Regions from separate parts of the Ruegeria sp. YKSF131 genome, predicted to be linked through region 4. Evidence: riboswitches for the same ligand, from Rfam matches in the RefSeq annotation. Region 4 holds a riboswitch; each other region holds the start of a gene.

Evidence for each region. A riboswitch is a leader RNA that binds a small molecule or an ion and turns the genes downstream of it on or off. The one in region 4 is predicted to bind cobalamin.
Region 1: linked by a shared signal. The riboswitch ahead of AC2FLZ_RS11100 (CbtB domain-containing protein) and the one ahead of AC2FLZ_RS10665 (hypothetical protein) in region 4 are both predicted to bind cobalamin.
Region 2: linked by a shared signal. The riboswitch ahead of AC2FLZ_RS01545 (ABC transporter substrate-binding protein) and the one ahead of AC2FLZ_RS10665 (hypothetical protein) in region 4 are both predicted to bind cobalamin.
Region 3: linked by a shared signal. The riboswitch ahead of AC2FLZ_RS17280 (DUF1636 family protein) and the one ahead of AC2FLZ_RS10665 (hypothetical protein) in region 4 are both predicted to bind cobalamin.

Annotation. Positions count from the first base shown of each region.
Region 1 covers NZ_JBXWQZ010000025.1:34,457-39,242, forward strand. Annotated here, with positions in the region: gene AC2FLZ_RS11090 (hypothetical protein) at 1-340, opposite strand, end outside; gene AC2FLZ_RS11095 (CbtA family protein) at 405-1,103, opposite strand; gene AC2FLZ_RS11100 (CbtB domain-containing protein) at 1,108-1,278, opposite strand; cobalamin riboswitch at 1,313-1,528, opposite strand; gene AC2FLZ_RS11105 (DUF1636 family protein) at 1,710-2,045, opposite strand; gene AC2FLZ_RS11110 (transglutaminase-like cysteine peptidase) at 3,191-3,814, opposite strand; gene AC2FLZ_RS11115 (MerR family transcriptional regulator) at 4,163-4,579, opposite strand; gene AC2FLZ_RS11120 (hypothetical protein) at 4,617-4,786, shown strand, end outside.
Region 2 covers NZ_JBXWQZ010000002.1:123,619-128,404, reverse strand. Annotated here, with positions in the region: gene AC2FLZ_RS01550 (FecCD family ABC transporter permease) at 1-116, opposite strand, end outside; gene AC2FLZ_RS01545 (ABC transporter substrate-binding protein) at 113-1,117, opposite strand; cobalamin riboswitch at 1,271-1,462, opposite strand; tRNA gene AC2FLZ_RS01540 (tRNA-Gln) at 1,624-1,698, opposite strand; gene AC2FLZ_RS01535 (NADPH:quinone reductase) at 1,789-2,778, opposite strand; gene AC2FLZ_RS01530 (SH3 domain-containing protein) at 2,890-3,351, opposite strand; gene AC2FLZ_RS01525 (2-hydroxyacid dehydrogenase) at 3,550-4,536, shown strand; partial or broken gene AC2FLZ_RS01520 (GFA family protein) at 4,557-4,786, shown strand, end outside.
Region 3 covers NZ_JBXWQZ010000057.1:2-4,787, forward strand. Annotated here, with positions in the region: gene AC2FLZ_RS17275 (NAD(P)-dependent oxidoreductase) at 297-1,292, opposite strand; cobalamin riboswitch at 1,395-1,599, shown strand; gene AC2FLZ_RS17280 (DUF1636 family protein) at 1,694-2,068, shown strand; gene cobW (cobalamin biosynthesis protein CobW) at 2,073-3,128, shown strand; gene cobN (cobaltochelatase subunit CobN) at 3,132-4,786, shown strand, end outside.
Region 4 covers NZ_JBXWQZ010000024.1:8,634-13,419, reverse strand. Annotated here, with positions in the region: gene AC2FLZ_RS10685 (bifunctional 2',3'-cyclic-nucleotide 2'-phosphodiesterase/3'-nucleotidase) at 1-270, shown strand, start outside; RNA gene ffs (signal recognition particle sRNA small type) at 310-408, shown strand; gene rsgA (ribosome small subunit-dependent GTPase A) at 567-1,595, shown strand; gene AC2FLZ_RS10670 (alpha/beta hydrolase family protein) at 1,632-2,489, opposite strand; cobalamin riboswitch at 2,623-2,841, shown strand; gene AC2FLZ_RS10665 (hypothetical protein) at 2,933-3,340, shown strand; gene AC2FLZ_RS10660 (protein-tyrosine phosphatase family protein) at 3,332-3,844, opposite strand; gene AC2FLZ_RS10655 (DNA polymerase III subunit gamma/tau) at 4,017-4,786, shown strand, end outside.

The DNA.
Region 1 (4,786 bases), on a different contig from region 4:
TTTCGCCGTTGATATAAACATGCGCGTGACCTTCGCCTGGAACGTCAGCCGTGGAGGCATTTTCCGGAGCAAAGCGAAAGTTCTGCGGTGTCACACGCAGATTCCAGCCCGCCATAGGATCCTTAATCATCTGGATCGCCACACTGGGGGCGTCGCTGTCGGCAGGCAGATTAGTGGCAGCGGAGTGGTCGTGCGCTGCCATCTCCATGTTGCCGCCGTGTTGGGCCGGGTCAGTATGGTCATGGCTCTCAAAGGTGCTACCGCTGCTGGCGGCAATCACAAAGCCAGCACCGCCGCCAAAGACAAGTCCGATGGCAAAGAGAGCAAGAGAACGGGACATCTTGTCATCCTCAATAAAAAAAACCCGCCGGTGTAACCAGCGGGGTAGCAATGGAGGAGCGCGATCAGACTGCAGCGCCTGCGCGCTTGCCTTCTGTCTGCCAGAAGTGGCCGGTGAAACTGCCTAAGAGTGCCCAGGCGGCCATGCCGATGCCGAAGGCCCGGGCAGCAAAAAGCGCCCCGATCTCGGTCGGAACCGGCCCAGAGAAACTCTCAGGCTCAGGGGCCCCGATAATATGCGGTACCATTAGCAGCACGGCCGCAATCAGGTAGCTTACCAGGTTACCTCCAAAGGCAATCAGCCACATGGCTACGCCGGCTGCGGCAACGGTGACCGTCCACCAGATCTGACGCACTCCCACATCTGCTGCCGCTACGCCGGGAACTTCTGGAGCCAGTGACAAGCCAGGAGCAAAGTGGAAGGCGACAAAGCCCGCAAGACCCCAAAGCAGGCCGGTGCGGCCGTTGATCTCATGCCCCTGACGTTCGGCTACTGACATCAGCGCCGCCAGGACTAGCGCATAGCCGGTGTAGGTAAGCATGGTGAAGATAATGCTGAGACCATCGCGCATCGGCTCGGCGAACATGCCGGGCAGGTCGGGATGCGCAGTTACGGGATCAGCGCCAAAATGCACCAGGTCGCCGCCCTCATAGAGCTCGGCGTGAAGTAGCACTGGCTGCACGAAATACAACTGCAGAAGGGCGGCAATCAGCCCCGCTGCTGCACCAGCGAACAAGCCGCTGGTCAGAATACGACTGAACATTGTTTTAGTGGCAGGGGAAGCCAGTTGCGTGGCGCACATCATGAGCCGCGTCATGCAGGCCAGAAGCCTGAACATGGCCAGTCACGGTAATGATCCCTAGACCCAGAACCACGGCGAATACTGCAGGCAGAAAGGATGCGCCAGCGGCGGATGCCTTGATCGTTTTTGTCGTCATTTTAATCCTCCTCGCCGTCACACCCGACGGCATATGTTGTGTCCATCCTACGGCCGGTCTCCTGACTCGCAGGTCACAGCAGACTTCCCCCTTCCCAGCGCCATTACGCCAGTGGTATTGGAAGGCCGCTCGCCGCTCACAGTCGCGGGGGCGGTCAAGGCTTCAGTGCGGTAGTTTGGTGCACCGTCCTCATTCCCGTTTCAGTCCCAGTGCGTAGGCACCTTTGGACACCGTAGAAGCCTTTATTGTTCCATAGTGCTTTGTTCCGTCAAGTACGAAAGCGACATCATAGTATTCTGCAGCGGTCAATCTTAGGTAATGGCAGGCTTGGTTTAGATTTTAGCCGTTCAGTGCAGAAGGCTAAGTCGAAAAACACAAACTGTAAGCTGAAAACTCGACACCGGAGCTTTGGTCGGCAAGTTGCATGTTGGCTATCTTTTTTGTGCCGGTATACGTGCAATCGCCTTGAAACGTAGCTTACCTAGCTTCCTGGCGTCAGCGAAGTCGCCGTCAGTACTGTCCTCATACATCCGCATGAAGATCATTATGTCCGGAAGATCGACAACCGTAACCTCACCGAAAAGATAGGCGGTCTTGCCGCTTTGTCGCACCGCCAACGTCTGTGGTCGGTGACAACCGGACATGCAATCCACTTGCTGCAACTCGGCTTGCACCCCCGATGCCTCCAGCGTTGCGGCTAATTGATCATAAAGGGTGGAATCCGCGTCGCGGCAGGTTCTGCAAAGCGTGAGGTTAGGTAGGCACATGCGTCAGGCTGATCCTTGATCGAGAACTTCCATCTGAGATTTCATATTTGCTGGTCGGTTGTTAGCTCAGTTTCAATACGTGTTTTGACTCTAAGTCTGGAAAAGAGTCCATACTCAGGCAGGAAGGACACATGAGCCCTAGCCCTCGAAAACTTTGCAAATACACCGAGTGCGAGACGGGGATTTGGCAGGGCGAAGAAGCAACCATCAGACGAAAAAATTTTTAAGTTTCTACGTGAGACTGAGCTGAAGCAGGTGGTAGGCGATGAAGTGGAAACAGCTCACGCGAAACATCTTTGTTCTTCAATAATCTGAAACAGCATTGCCTCCGGGATCGGCTCGCCATGACACGCCTATTTTCAGGTCCGCGCGCACCGCGCCTCCCAAGGCGAATTCCGAGACGCGACAGGTTCTTGTTGCGCGTAACTAGGTTCGTTCTATCGTCAATTACAGTCTAGATCCGGGACATATAGCGGGGTTCGTGCTTGATGGTTACCTTTCGGTTACCACGACCGATCATGGGACTGAATGCGTAGCGACAACCGACGACATTCAAAAGGAAGTACGCTGATGCGAAACGCCTCGGCATTAACAACTTTTCTGTCTGCGTCACTACAACCGAGGATCGCCCATGCCGCCATCGGTTCTCGCCGCAACCCGGTGTGATGGGTGTTGTGATAACGGCATATCTCCGGGTGCAGCCAGTCTTCGAACTCCTCCAATGTCATCGACGCAGTGCCGGAGCCGTCGCATTTCCCCTTATCCTTGGGGGATAATTGCGTTCTTCCCTAAAGTAGATGAACGGCCTCCATGGTCGTCCTAATCAGGCGTTCGATATCTTCGCCGTAACGCGCTCGACCCGGTGGCCTTTACTTGACGGAGATACTCCAATCTGAGCGGGTCAAATGGAAGGTTTCGCTGCGGAAACGCGCCCATTGTCTACGTGTATGGCTTGCGGAATCCCAACAGTAGGCCAATACGACACCTCCGAGATATCTGGCGCGCGGATCGAATTCGTTCACACGCAATGGTGCAAACACAAGCAGATGGACGAGTCGGACTGAGCATCGAAACTCAACTATGCGCCCAGAACAATGCAGGTCGTGACATCAATTGCGAGAGGCAACCAATGTCTACCCAATGGTTTAGCCGCTAGAAACCTGTACCCAACGATCAGGGTGAATCGGGTCCTGTATTCGTAGGAAAAGATACCTTGTTTCCTTCCACGTTTTGATCCTGTTGGTAACATTGTCCAGAACCAAATCGCCTTCACTCGAGCGATAGACTAGAACAGCATGGCCATTGCGATTGGTGTCCAAGACGGTCGCGATTAGTAGCTTCGTAGGATCCACACCGTTCTGCACAAGTTCAAACTTCTTTTGCAAAGCGAAGTCTTCGCAATCTCCTGACCCTTGCGTCGGCAGTGTCCAGTATTCCTTTGTCCCGTATTGGCTTTGATCCGAAACGGCACGGATTCTCCGATTGACGCGCGTGTTGATCGTTTTAACGATCTGATTTTCTTGTGCCACGGACAGACCAGAACTACGAGCGCTCGCGCACGCCCAAGAGTAATCTTTGCATAGTGTTTTGGCACCGGATGGCGCTTCAATCTTTCTGTCAAGACCGATCGAGGGAAGCTCAGAGGCTTGTAATGTAGCGGCAGACACAAAAAAGCTGCATATAAAACAGATCATTGGGAGATAACCCAGCAGGTTTTTCGATAACATTCTCTGAACTAACGTGGGATTTGTCATATCTGCCTTCTCCATGCTCGTTCCTCGAAGGTATCCAAACTTCCGGGGCCAATGTATTTTATTCCAAGCCTTCATGTGCCTTGAGGCATTGCAACTGCTTCTTAGCCTCTAGGGGTAAAGCGGCAAAAATTTGCAGATTCTTTGGTATTTCTTCCTTAGTTGACAGCATCAGAGCATCCACGCCATCACCAGTCCGGCATAGCTAACAGCGCGAACTAGAGGGTAAGCTGATCGCAATTCTCTCATTCAACAAAAATACAACACAGATCGGCCGTCATCGCTTAAGGTTACGAAATACTGGGACAATGAAGCCGCTCCTCCCCAAACTGAGACAGGCAGTTTCGGTTTTTCCGGGCGCTGCAATTAGTGACCGCTAATGACATCTTTGACGACAGGCTCGTTGAGCAACGCCGTTAGCAGGGGGCATGCTGCTCCTTCAGTACAGGTCTGCACAAGTTCTACCAATGCTTGCTCCAGCCGTTGGAGAGCGGCGATCTTTGACCTGACCTTGTCGAGATGTTTTGTTGCGACGTCTTCGGCGTCACGACAGGCTTGCTCCGGCGCTTTGGACAATTCGCGAAGTGCGCATGCATCCTGAATAGTGAAGCCAAGATCGCGGCAGCGTTTGATGAATCTGAGCTCGGATATTTCCCGTTCCGTGTAAGCGCGGCGCCCCGAGGCGGTTCGACCGGTTTTCTCGACTATGCCTTCCCGTTCGTAGTAGCGGATCGTCTCGACCGACAGGCCGGTCAATCTCGCCACTTCGCCAATCGCAATCATGTGATGACCTTTCCCTTGAACCTGTAGCCACTACAGGATGCATATTGTCGGTCATGATGTCGAATTTCGCAAACCGCACGAAGCAAAAATCGAGGAAGCCGAACCGGCTTCCGCTCAGGATCGTCAAAGTCGGAGAAAGCAGACTATGAGCAAGTTTGTAGGGGCGAGTTTTCTTGGATCGTTTACCGCATTTGGCGTTGCGACCTG
Region 2 (4,786 bases), on a different contig from region 4:
GGCGACAACGAGGTTTCCCCGATCATCGCGCCCGCAAGGACCGCCGCAATCAACAGTGGCACAGTTAGGCACGCGGCCTTGAAACCCTGCCGAAAGATTGCGGCGACCTCGTTCACAAGTTGTTTCCGATGGTATCCAGCTTCTCGGCCAGATCCTCCAGTGCCGGGATTGCGCGGATGGTGGCGTCCATGGCCTGCGCATCCATAACGACAATCCGGTCATTCTTGACCGCATCCATCTGGCTGGTCACCGGATCAGCGCGCAGGAACTCCAGCTTTTTCAGGTAGTCGTCCGCAGCAAAGCGACGGCGGTCCATCTTGGCAATCACGATCACCGTCGGATTGGCCTTGGCAATGGTTTCCCAGCCCACTGTTGGCCATTCTTCATCCGTCTCGACGACGTTGCGGATGCCCAATGTGCTCATCATGTATCCCGGTGCGCCCTTCTGCCCGGCCACAAACGGATCGCTTTCCATTTCAGGAGAGGAAAACCAGAATACGGCGGACACATCGTCCAGCTTCACGGCTTGCGCCTTGGCGACGGCTGCGGCTTCACGGGCCTTGTACTCGGCAACCAGGTCCGTGCCGCGTTCGGACACATCAAAGGCTGCCGCCAGTTCTTCGATACCCTGATACAGCGTATCGGTCGAGAACGCTTGCAGGCGGGTGCCATCGCCGCCGACCGTATTGTCTTTGCCGACGCAATCCGCAGGCATCACGTAAGTTGGAATACCCAGTTCGTGAAATTGCTCACGCGTGGCGACGATGCCCTCGGGTCCGACATGCCATTCATATTGCGCTGCGACCAGTCCCGGCCGCTTGGCAACAACGCTTTCAAAGCTGGGATCATTGTCTGCCAGACGCTCTACCTTGGCATTCACCTCGGCATATTCAGGCAGCACCTCGTTGAACCAGACCGAAGTTCCAAGAACCTGCTCACTCAGACCCAGCGCATAAAGCACCTCGGTCGCGGCTTGGCCGACCGTGACTGACGACGTCACTGGCGCGTCAAACGTGACCGAGTGACCGCAGTTTTCGATGGTTAAGGGAAAGTTTCCTTCGGCGGCAGCGCTGGTAGCCAGCAAGGAAAGGCCAATCAGGCCAGTGCGTAGAAACATGACAATCGATCTCCATGTGTCAATGACCAGAGAACGGGTGAATGGGCATTTACCGAAGCAACAGACGCTTTTCTGCCTGCTGTGAGCGCAGAGTGGTACATAGCCCGCCCGGCGCGTTTCTTCGGCAACCTCCCCGGACAACCCCGCCCGGTGTGTTTCGGTTTCATACCGGCAGGTCTCCTGACTGACGGGTCTTTGTCTGTCCTGTCTTCCCAGACCGAAATGGCCCAGTGACGGAATGGACAGCGCTCGCCGCCTACAGTTGCGGGGGCAGTTCCGGTTGGCACCAAAAGGCACCTCGGATTCCCTCTTAGCCACATCGGGACCGGTAAAACGCGGGTACCTTAACACTTACTCTGCGGCAAGAAAAAACTCGGGGGTCTTTCCCATTTTCTCCCAAGGGCATGAACCTGCGCGTCTCAACATGGTGCTGACGTCAGACAAGCCGCTGAGAAGGCGCTACAATCCGCCCCGAGGACGTCGGTGTGTGATATATAGGAAAATCATGGCTGGGGTGGTAGGATTCGAACCTACGATACACGGTACCAAAAACCGCTGCCTTACCACTTGGCTACACCCCAACGGTGAGCGGCTATCTACGATTGTTGATGGCAGGGTTCAAGAGCGTTTTGCAAAAAAAGCGAGCGCCGTAAATTTTTTTTGAAGGCCCCTCATTTGGTATCGATCAACACCGCTCCGGTACGGTTGCCTTCTTGTACCAGCGCATGGGCCGCAGCGCATTCTTCCAACGTAAAGACCTTGTGAACGGGGCAGATCAGTGCGCCATCAGTCAGTGCCTTGTGTAATGTCTTTATTGCGGTGGCGCGCAAGTCCGCGGGCAGCAGGTAGATCAGAACCGCTTCGAGCGTCACGGCCTTGAACATCATGGGTCCAAAGGGAAAGACAGGTGTCATATTCCGGGCAGATCCATATGCGTTGATACGGCCGTTTTCGGCGATGACGGCAATGTTGGTGGCAAGGTTCTGTCCAAATTCGACATCGACGATTCGACCGATTGCATGCCCATCATTTGCATCGAGGATCTGATCCGAAAGGTGTTCACCGGTGTAGTCGAGCACGACATCCGCACCAGCTGCCTTGACCCGGTCAAAGTTGCGGGCGCTGGCCGTTGCGATCACTTTGGCTCCGGCCCATTTGGCAAGCTGCACAGCCAGATACCCGACGGTGCCCGCCCCGCCATGGATCAATATGGTTTGCCCGCCCGGTGCGCCGCCCGAGAACACCGCATGGCTTGCAGTTAGGCCCGGAATTCCAAGAATTGCCCCGGTTTCAAGTGACACTGTCTCGGGCAGTTCGACAGCCTGAGATTCGGGCAGGGTGATGTGGCTGGCAGCTGTACCAAATGCGCGCTGCCATTGCCCGTTCCAAATCCACACGCGCCGGCCAATCCGCGCCGCGGGTACTCCATCGCCAACCGCTGTGATGACTCCAGCCCCGTCGCTGTGCGGAACGATCAGCGGAAACGGGGGTTCCGTGACACCCGGCCGGGTTCCCGCACGGGCCTTGATATCCGAGGGGTTTACGCCGGAATAGGACAACTCGACCGTGACTTCACCTGGTTCAGGCTGGATCAGGGGAATATCCTGTATACGCAAGACATCGACAGCGTCTCCGAAGGCTGAATAAGTGACTGCGCGCATAGCGTCCTCCATTTAGGTCGAGTTAAGCGGCGATTGGGCCGGTAACTCAAACACCTTGTCGCGCTTTTTCAGGGCGATGCGCAACCGCGGATACCGGAATTCGTCTTTCGCCTATTCCCGAATTTCGGAAGGATCGACGCCCCAAAGGTTCGATTTCAATGTCCAGCCACGGTATCCGCCAGCGGTGATCCGGCACCAGTCCTGCGAACAGGTTCCAAGGCGCGCCACTACTCCGGTCTCGAAATGAGCGTTCACGGGCGAGGCTGGATCGGGGCGGGCATAAACAGGCAGCATCTCGGATTCGATCAGCACCGTTCGAACGCCAGACAACAAGGCATAGTGAACCCAGCCACCCGCGCCGTCGCGGTCCTGAACCTTGCGCCAGTTTCCGTATTCGGCGGTGACCTGCAGCGGCATGCCGCGCCGTTTGAATACCCAGTCGATTCGGTGGGTTAGGGATGGTCCGCGTCGCACGTTGCCTTCGGCTGCCTTCATCGAAACATAGCGGGGCAGGGGTAGGTTGGTGACCGAACCGCGTTTGACCTCGGCATGTGCGGCACAGACACCGAACATGACCAGAAATACGGAAACTGCCGCCAGAGATCGGCGTTTTACAGGTAGATTGCCACTCACTGACTGCCCGCTCTTATGCCTGTTGATCCGGTTTTGAAAAAAGGTCGACTCAATGCCATTGGGGTTCTTGTGCCCCGCCTTATCCTGCGCCACGATGCCATGGCGCGCGTCCGTTTGCAAAGCAGTGGGAGAGCCGAGGTGCCAAGAGAACGTTTAAGTGTTGTTGTTACGCGACGGTTGCCTGAGGCAGTAGAAACCCGGTTAAGCGAATTGTTTAACGTGCGCCTGCGCGACGACGACACCCCAATGACGCGTGAGGAATTAGTAGCAGCGGTGCAGGATGCCGATGTGCTGGTGCCCACGGTGACCGATACCATTGATGGCGGGCTATTGGGTCAGGCGGGTGAAAAGTTGCGGCTGATCGCCAATTACGGGGCTGGTGTCGACAATATCGATGTGGCGACGGCGCGGCAGCGCGGCATATTGGTGTCCAACACGCCCGGCGTGCTGACCGACGACACGGCAGATATGACCATGGCCCTGATTCTCGCTGTGACACGGCGCATTCCCGAAGGGTTGAGCGTCATGCAGCAAGGCGACTGGACCGGGTGGGCACCCACCGCGTTTCTGGGTGGTCGCATTGGCGGGCGGCGACTGGGAATTCTGGGTATGGGCCGGATCGGACAGGCAGTGGCCCGCCGCGCCAAGGCGTTTGGTATGCAGATCCATTATCACAACCGCCGCCGATTGCGCCCAGAGATTGAGCAAGAACTGGAGGCGACCTATTGGGAAAGCCTGGATCAGATGGTGGCGCGTATGGATGTGATATCGATCAACTGCCCATCGACGCCGTCGACCTTCCATCTGATGAACGCGCGTCGACTGAAGCTAATGAAACCCTCGGCAGTGATCGTGAATACTTCGCGGGGTGAGGTTATTGACGAGAACGCTTTGACCCGGATGATCCGTACGGGGGAAATTGCGGGCGCGGGGCTGGATGTCTACGAACAGGGAACCAGTGTGAACCCGCGCTTGCGGCAATTGCCCAACGTGGTTCTACTGCCGCATATGGGGTCGGCCACGCTGGAGGGGCGGGTTGAGATGGGTGAAAAGGTTATCATCAACATCAAAACCTTCGAGGATGGCCACCGCCCGCCGGATCAGGTTGTGCCTGCGATGCTCTGACGCGTCGGAAAGGATTATGGATGGGCGTGTTTGAAGGGGGATGCCGCTGTGGAAATCTGCGCGTCAAGGCCGCGGGCCGTCCTCTTCGCGTCGGGATTTGTCATTGTCTGGACTGCCGCAAACACCATGGCGCGGTGTTCTATGCGGCAGCCATTTTCAGGCGGATGCGGTTAGGATAATCGGCAAGGCAAAAAGCTATTCCGACCGGTACTTTTGCCCTGATTGCGGATCTCCGGTATTTGCCCGAAGC
Region 3 (4,786 bases), on a different contig from region 4:
TCGCTTTTTGTTCACTTTTTGTCAGGAGGTGTTTTGCACCCATAAGCCGTTGTTTTTGCTTACGCTCTTTCTGGATTGCAAATCCGTGTACACCGGTTCGATTCCGGTACTCGCCTCCAACAACATCCAAATCGCTGACTTAACCCCGCAGTACACGCGTGCGACGCTCGGTATTTCAAGACGTTCAAGGCCCGCGATTCTGTCGAATTGCGGGCCAGATATGGCGTGTTTTTCGGAACTCCTGCCTACCCCTGTTCGTTCAAGGGGCGCGATTTTGTCTGGTATGTGCTTTACGTTCAGGCGCGCCCTTGTGGCACAACCTCGTATCCCGGCTCCTCCGGCTCATCATCCGTCATTTCGGCAGGGAAGCCCGGGGCGGTGATATCCAGGCCGGTTGCCTCTTCCAGCCGCTTGATAATATTTGGTGAAAGCTCGCGTTCGCCATAGCGTGCGATACCATCGTTAAAGATGTTGATCATCACCGGGTTTATTTCCAGCGGCACCCCGGCGCGGTCGGCGACCTCCTGAAACAGACCGATATCCTTCTTCACCAGATCCATGGTGAAGGAAATATCGCGCGACCCGTTCAAGATGACCTGACTTTCGGTTTCGTGCACGAAGGACGTGCCGGACGAGATTTTGATCGCCTCATAGGTCGTGTTCAGATCCATCCCCGCAGCCTTTGCCGTAACCAGTGCTTCGGCGCAGGTGATCAGGTTGGCGGTGGCAAGATAATTGGTCATCACTTTCAGCACCGAGGCCGAGCCCAGTTCGCCGGTGTGCAAAACCCGACGACCCATTGTCGTCAGGAACGGCAGAATTCGTTCAAACGTTTCCCGGTCACAGCCCGCAAAGATCGAGATATTGCCCGTCGCGGCACGGTGGCACCCGCCAGAAACCGGGCAATCGACGGCCGCACCGCCGCGCGATATGACTTCGGCTCCCAGGCGTTTGACTTCGGCCTCGTCCGTGGTCGACATCTCCATCCAGATCTTGCCGGGGCCCACTTCGGGCAACATCTCCTGCATCACTGCATCCGATGCTGCCGGAGACGGCAGACAGGTGATCACCGCATCGCAATCGCGCATCAACTGGGCGGGCCCCTCAGCCGCCTTTGCACCTTTGGCGACAAACTCGGCCACCAGATCCGCGTTCAGGTCATGCACAGTCAGATCAATGCCGTTGCGCAAAAGGGATCCCGAAAGCTTGCCGCCTACGTTACCCAGACCGATAAATCCCACTTTCATATGACGCATCTCCAAGTTCGTCGTTTTCCCGTCATGCGACCACATACCGAACACATTCTTCATGCCGCCGAACGACGCCTACAGGTCGCTTTTTTCTCCTTGGCTTATTTGTTGCGCGCGAACCGCTTGACAAGCGGGTCAGCGGTGCCGCATGTCCCTGTCGTTGGTGTCGGCGACAGCCGATGAAAAGGGAATGCGTCAACGGTTCATCCGCCAAACGCAGCCGCCCCCGCGACCGTGACCGGAGAGGATGCCCAATGCCACTGGCCTGTGCCGGGAAGGCGGGACATCCGACAGAGCGACCGCTCTGGCATCCGCAAGCCGGGAGACCTGCCAACACCCGAAGTTGAAACCGGGCGGGGTGTTCCGGTGTCGGGTCCATGTGCAGACGTGGTGCCCGCATGAAACCCCGTCCCCCGCGAAGAGGATTTGGGGGGATGAGAGACATGAGCGAGAACGCACCGGTAGAGCTACTGGTCTGCACGACTTGCCGCCGGGGTCTGCCCGTCGAGGATGACGCTGAGCGACCCGGCACATTGTTGCACAAGGCCCTGGAACAGGCTGTCCTGCCGGATGGCATCATTCTGAAACCGGTCGAATGCCTTTCGAACTGCGATCAGGGCTGTTCCATCGTGCTTCGGGGCGGGCCGGATCGCTGGACCTTTGTTTACGAGAATCTGAACGAAATCGATCACGTCGATGTCATCATCGATGGCGCGACTAAGTATCTGGCCACAGGCGATGGTCTGGTGAAATGGCGCGACCGTCCTGAACATTTCCGCAAAAACTGCGCCTCGCGCATTCCCCCGATTGGAGCCTGAGATCATGTCGAACCTTGAAAAACTCCCCGTCACTGTGATCACCGGCTTTCTGGGCTCGGGCAAAACCACGCTGGTGCGCCATCTGATGCAGAACCCGCAGGGCAAGCGCCTTGCGATTGTTGTTAACGAGTTTGGCGATGTGGGTGTTGATGGCGACATCCTGAAGTCCTGCGCGATTCCGGAATGCCCTGCGGAAAACATCATGGAACTGGCAAACGGCTGCATCTGCTGCACCGTGGCCGACGATTTCATCCCGACCATCGAGGCGCTGATGGCGCTGGAACCGCGCCCGGATCACATTTTGATCGAAACATCCGGCCTTGCACTGCCCAAACCGCTGCTGAAAGCGTTTGATTGGCCTGATATCCGTTCGAAAATTACCGTTGATGGCGTTATTGCGCTGGCCGATGCCGAGGCCGTGGCCGCCGGTCGCTTTGCTCCGAACGTTGAAGCGGTGGATGCCCAACGGCTGGCTGATGACTCGATCGACCACGAAACACCCTTGTCCGAGGTGTTCGAGGATCAGATCTCGTGCGCGGATATCATCCTGCTGACCAAGCCCGATCTGGCAGGTCCCGAAGGTGTCGCGAAAGCTAAACAGATCATCGCCGCTGAGGCGCCGCGCCCGCTTCCCGTCGTCGAGGTTGCCGAGGGTGTCGTCGACGTACGCGTCGTGCTTGGCCTTGAGGCTGCCGCCGAAAATGACATGGACGCGCGCCCGTCACATCACGATGGCCATCACGATCATGAGCATGACGATTTCGAAAGCATCATCGTCGAGTTGCCGGAACAGACCGACCCGGCGGAACTGGTTGCCAGGATTGAACGTCTGGCAACTGAGCTGAATATCCTGCGCGTCAAAGGCTATGCCGCCGTCACTGGCAAACCGATGCGCCTGCTGGTTCAGGCTGTCGGCGCACGGGTTCGTCACCAATACGACCGCCCGTGGGAGCCCGGTGAAGAGCGCCGCTCGCGCCTGGTCGTCATTGCCGAACATGACGACATCAAAGAGGCTGAGATCCGTGATATCCTAGTGGGTGTGACCGAGGTTGCCGAGTAAGTCATGCACGTCGTCTTTCGCGAAAGCCACGGGCTCGAGGAAACCGAGACCCCAACCGATCTGGGCCAAAGCCCAGCCGATCTGGTTGTGCTGTCCTTTTCCGACAGTGACCTGGGCGCTTTCGCGGCGGGCTGGCATCGCGGCGGCGGACCTGAGGGGCGGATGCCAACCTTGCGACTGGCCAATCTTGCAGCATTGAAACACCCACTGTCCGTCGACACCTATGTTGAACAGACACTTGAAGGCGCAAAGGGCATCCTGATCCGTCTGATCGGTGGCGTGCCCTATTGGTCTTACGGGTTGCAACAGGTTCTGGCACTGGCACAGGCCAAAGGCATCGCGCTGGCCGTTTTACCGGCGGATGGGCGCGAAGACACTCGGTTGGATGAGTATTCGACCCTGCCCCTCTCGACCCTGCGGCGGCTGGCACATCTTTGTGATACCGGCGGAGAAGTCGCCGCGCAGGCCGCATTGGCCCAGATGGCGTTAGCAGCAGGGCTTTATGCCGGCCCGGTGATGGGCGCGAAAACCGTGCCCGAATGCGGTGCGTGGTGCCCGGAACAAGGTGTCATCCCGGTGGATTCCGCGTTCGAGAACGATGCTAAACGCATTCTCGTAACCTTCTACCGCGCTTATCTGACATCAGCAGACACAGCCCCGGTCGCGGCCCTGATCCGCAGCTTGCGCGCCCGCGGGCTCCAGGCGGTGGGTTTGTTCGCCCCGTCGCTCAAGGCCCCGGCCGCTGCCAACTGGCTCAGGGAACAGGTCGTTGCCCTGAGACCATCGGCCATCATCAACGCCACTTCATTCTCGGGAAAGGGCGCGTCTGGCACGTCGCCTTTGGACGCGGCGGATGTGCCGGTGTTTCAGGTCGCCCTCGCCACCTCGCGACGCAAGGCTTGGGCCGAGGCCGAACGCGGCCTGTCGCCTGCCGACCTCGCCATGCATGTGGTATTACCCGAAGTGGACGGGCGAATATCAGCAGGCATTGCCTCCTTCAAAGAGCCGGGCAAGCGCGATCCGCATCTGGAATACTCGCGTTTTGCGCATCGGGCCGAGCCGGACCGGATCGAGGCGATCATCGACCGGGTATCGGGCTGGCTCGCCCTGAATGACAAACCCAAGGCAGACCAGATCCCCGCGTTGGTACTGTCCACATATCCAGGCAAAGACTGGCAGATGGCCCATGCGGTCGGTCTCGACGCGTTGGCCTCAGCCGAAGCGATGCTGTCTGATCTTCACGGTGAAGGCTACGACATCACGGCTGCCGAACCGATTGCCGACACACTCTTGGACGCCCGGGTATCGTGGCCGCTTGAGGATTATCTGAGTGCACTCGCTGAATTGCCCGAGACCCTGCGCACCGATCTGCACACCGTATGGGGCGATCCCGAGCAAGACCCAATTTTCGCTCATGACGCGTTTCACTTCACGGCTTTGCGACGCGGCAAGGCACTGGTCGCACTGCAACCAGAACGCGGAACACCCGAGCTGCGCGATGACGACTATCACGACCTTTCGCGCACCCCGCGCCATAGCTATGTCGCCTTCTATTTGTGGCTGCGCAAAGGTCTTGGAGCGGATGCGCTGATCCATATCGGTGCGCATGGCACGCTGGAATGGCTGCCCGGCAAATCAGTCGCCCTATCGGCAAACTG
Region 4 (4,786 bases):
CATTTCCCGCATGCGACAACGTCTGAGTTCATCAGCCTGCCACCGCTGAGCATCAAGGACCTTGTGCGGGATTACCTGGCGCAGCACCTTCCGCCCGATCCGATCGTCACGCAGCCCTACCCGTTCTCGCTGATGCCGCAGCGGGGCGTGACAACAATTCTTCGAACAGGTCCGGGCGCCCCGAAATATTTGGATGAGTTGCGCAGGTTCGATCCCGTGTTGCTGGGCTCGGATGGCAGGGGATTTGAACGCATCCGCCTGACGCTCTGACGGGTTGTCTTTTCCCGTTGCCTTCCCTATATCCGGACTCGAGAGGTTGGCGCGGGCGAGCGCCTCGCCAACCTGGTCAGGTCCGGAAGGAAGCAGCCACAACGAGCCCCGCTTGGGTCGATGTCCAACCTCTCACTTCGTGAACCACAGCCACAGGAGGGCTTTATGATTGTAGTGAAAACCCTTCGGGCAGACTGGTTCTGATTCACCGGAATCACCGGACTGCCTGAACACACGACCTGCGGATGCGCGCTTGCCATCCGTTGGCATTGCTGTTTCTGAAAACAGGCAGATAAATGTCTTATACGCTTTCGGACCTGGGATGGTCCTCTTACTTTGCCGCGCAGCATGCGGTTTTTCCTTCTGACACGCCCTTTCGTATCGCATCGGTACATCGGGACCGTCTGATCGGGCTGAGCCCGGATGGTGATATCCCTTTGCTGACACCGGATAATCCGACCGGTTCATATGCCGTTGGGGATTGGGTCCTTGCCGACGCCGAAAACCGCGTGCGTCACATTCTGGACCGGCGCAGCCTGCTGCAACGCAGGGCTGCCGGTACAGGTGCCGCAACACAACTGATAGCAGCCAATGTCGATGTGTTGTTCATCGTCAGCTCGTGCAACGCCGATTTCAACCTGCCCCGGCTGGAACGTTATCTGGCGCTGGCACATCAGGCCGGATGTTATCCTGTCGTTGTCCTGACGAAAGCTGACCAGTCGGATGACCCCGGCAGTTTCTCGGGACAAGTGCAATCTCTGGACCCTTTTTTGTCGGTACTGGCGATCAATGCGCTGGACCCGGCAGATATCGAAAAGGTTCTGGCATGGTGCCCCAAAGGCCAGACCGGCGCGCTGGTCGGGTCGTCGGGCGTGGGTAAAACGACGCTCAGCAACGCCATGACGGATCAAAACCTCGCCACCTCTGGAATTCGCGAAGACGACGCACGGGGCAGGCACACGACAACGGTGCGCGCGTTGCACCGGATGGGTAACGGTGGCTGGCTGATTGACACGCCGGGAATGCGCGCATTGCGTTTGTTGGACGCTCAGGACGGGATCGACAACGTGTTCTCGGACATCACAGAGCTTGGCCAAAGCTGCCGCTTTTCGGATTGTCAGCACGAGACCGAGCCCGGCTGTGCCGTGCAGAACGCAATAGGCAAGGGCGTTCTTGATCCGGCGCGGCTGGACCGTTGGCGCAAGCTGCGGCGCGAAGATCAGCGAAACTCGGAAACCGTTGCGCAATCGCGGGCGCGGGACAAGGCGTTCGGCAAGATGGTCCGCGGTGTCATGCAGGACAAGAAGCTTCGCAAACGGCCATAGCTGCAAGGTGTTATGGAAAACCTGCGTCGCGTCTGATCAGGCGATCAGGCGCGGCCAGACCGCTGCATTGCGCCGGGCAAATGCGCCTATGTGACCAATCTCCGGCAGCCCAAATTCGGCAGGCTTCAGAAGGTGGCGTCTGGCCCCGGGGCCATACAGATCGGCAAGGCGCCAAACCGCCTCGGGCGGAACCATCTGGTCGTCTTCGAACGTGAACAGATCCACAGCTGTTCCAGAACTGCCCCAATGCGCATCAGGCAAATTCTGCCCGATCTCGGGAACGTAGCTAAGAGGAGCTGTGCACCATTTGCGCCATTGCCAGTATACCGAGGCTGGCAGGTCCGAGCCAAACCCGATTGCTTTGCCAGGCAGATAGCCAAGCGCCCGCACCATCAGCGGTGCATGGCCATACCAAAACAGCCCCGCCAACCCCCGATAGGGCCATGGGTGATCTTTCAAAGTCACCAGCCCCGAACACACACAGATCATACGGTCGATCTGGTTGATATCCGGCTGCACCGGCCCCAGCATCGCACCGACCGAATGGCCAATGGTCCAGTGCTGCGCCTTAGGAAATCGCCTGCGCAATTCGGCCCGTGCCGCTGGCATGTCGATCAATGCCCAATCCGCCATTGTTGCAGTTGCGTCTTTCAGGCGACCGACCAAAGAAAGCCCGTAGTCCCGATAGTCATAGGTCAGGCAAGCTATCCCCCGCTCGGTAGCCAGCCATCGCGCGAAGTGTTGATAATAGTCACGCGGCACGCCTGTGGCACTGTTCAGCACGACAACGGTTTCCGGCTCACCCACTGGCCGATGCAACCGCGCCGACAAGGTCACGGACCCTGACGGAAAGCGGAAATCTTCGATCAACACCGTCTGTTCCGTATCCAACATGATTCCCGGCTTTCGCTGAAACAATCGGTTTGCCTGCCTTCGATGCTGACGACACTAGGCCGGAACGTAAACCGCATCCAGCATGACCAAACGTCCGGCCTAAAGATCGGCTTGACTCGGAACGCGATCAGACGCTAGCGGTTGTGTGATGGTTTCCGGCCCCCACAAGAGGTCGGGATGAAAAGGGAACACGGTGCGGTTTGTCTGGTCACGCAGGCATCAACCAAGTCCGCGACTGCCCCCGCAACTGTAAGCGTTAAGCAATGCCGAAATACCACTGGCCTATGGGCTGGGAAGGTCGGCAGAGCAATGACCCGCAAGTCAGGAGACCTGCCATCGGAACTGAAACCGAAACTCGGGCGGGGTGTCCGGGCAGGTCCTGACGGCGAAATGCTGTCCCACCTGCCCCAATATTCCAGCCCACCACGCGCGGAGGGCGCAGGATGATCTGGAAGACAAAGTCACACGAATACAGCGCAACAGTGTGCCAGCGGACGGGCAAAACCTGCCCGGCTTTGGCGCGACTGGCCCGCTCGATTTCCGAAGCCATGGCGCAGGCGGTTTCGGCCACCAGCGAGGATTTCGAATTTGAAGGCAGCAGCGCGCTATCACATTGCGCGGAAGGGTGCATGGCAACGATCCGAGCGCGATCCGACAGCGTTCGCGTTTTCTGCGGGGCGCACCCTGATACGGCAATTCGGGACCTTGATGCCTATGCCGATTTGATCTTCGGACCTACATTCAGCACGCTGCCCTCGGGCATTGTCGCGAACCCGCCTTGCGCCATGATCGAGGTTTCAACGATCCGGCCTCGGAAAACCGGCTACGCACCCCAGCAGCTGTCAGCTTGATCCCACTTCCACCTGTGCCGGGGTGATCCGGGACGCCCAGGCCAGCTGCGCATCGGTTTCGACAGCGCAGGGGCGCACGGCCCGCAGGCGGTCCAGTGCGTCGCTGGCGCGTTCACCGCATTCAACCATCAGTCGCAGAACAATCATCCCGGATCTGCCGCACCCCCCACGGCAATGCACAAGAACCCGGCCACCGCCCGACAGCGCATGTCGGGCCGTGGCGCTGACCTCTGGCCAGGCCTTCTGAACCGCCTGCGTCGGTGCTCCAAAATCTTCGATCGGCAGGTGAACCCACCGGCTGGCACGGCTTTGGATGTCGCTGCCAAAGTGCTGCGCGCCATCCTGAAGCATTTCAACATCCGTCGTCATTGAAATCACAAGGCCCGGTTTCCACGCCGCAATCATATCCAGATCGCCGACGTAATCCCCGCCACGCCCGGGCATTGAAGTAAGGGCAAGCGTTCCGCCTCCGACCTGCAGAGCAAAAATGACCAGCTGCGACATGAAGTGCGTCCTCCCCCAAGGTACTCTTTAAGAAATGAGCCATTAAATCCGCTGGACCAGTTTAGTTGGAAACCAGCCCGTTTCTGAAACAAAAAATCATCACGCCCCACAGTGGACGCGGACTGCCGCCGCCACTACGCTGTGCCGAAGCACCGAATCCGAGCGAGTAGACATGACAGACACGCCCAGCCCCGCCTATCAGGTTCTCGCCCGCAAATACCGCCCGGAAACCTTTGCCGACCTGGTGGGTCAGGATGCCATGGTGCGCACCCTGAAAAACGCTTTTGAAGCCGACCGGATTGCGCAGGCCTTTGTCATGACCGGCATTCGCGGAACGGGTAAAACCACCACGGCACGGATCATCGCCAAGGGCATGAACTGTATCGGACCGGATGGAACCGGAGGGCCGACAACAGAGCCTTGCGGTCAGTGCGAGCATTGCATCGCGATCATGGAAGGCCGCCATGTCGATGTGATGGAAATGGATGCCGCCAGCCGTACCGGCGTCAGCGATATCCGCGAGATCATCGACAGTGTCCGCTATCGCGCAGCCAGCGCGCGCTACAAGATCTACATCGTCGACGAGGTTCACATGCTCTCGACCAGCGCATTCAACGCGCTGCTCAAGACGCTCGAGGAACCGCCCGCACATGTGAAATTCATCTTCGCGACCACCGAGATTCGCAAAGTGCCGGTCACGGTTCTGTCGCGGTGTCAGCGCTTTGACCTGCGCCGGATCGAGCCCGAAGACATGATCGGCCTGCTGCGCAAGATCGCCGGGGCCGAGAGCGCGCAGATCGCCGACGATGCGCTGGCGCTGATCACCCGCGCTGCAGAAGGGTCGGCCCGGGACGCGACCTCACTGCTGGATCAGGCGATTTCACACGGGGCTGGCGAGACGACCGCCGATCAGGTCCGTGCGATGCTGGGTCTGGCGGATCG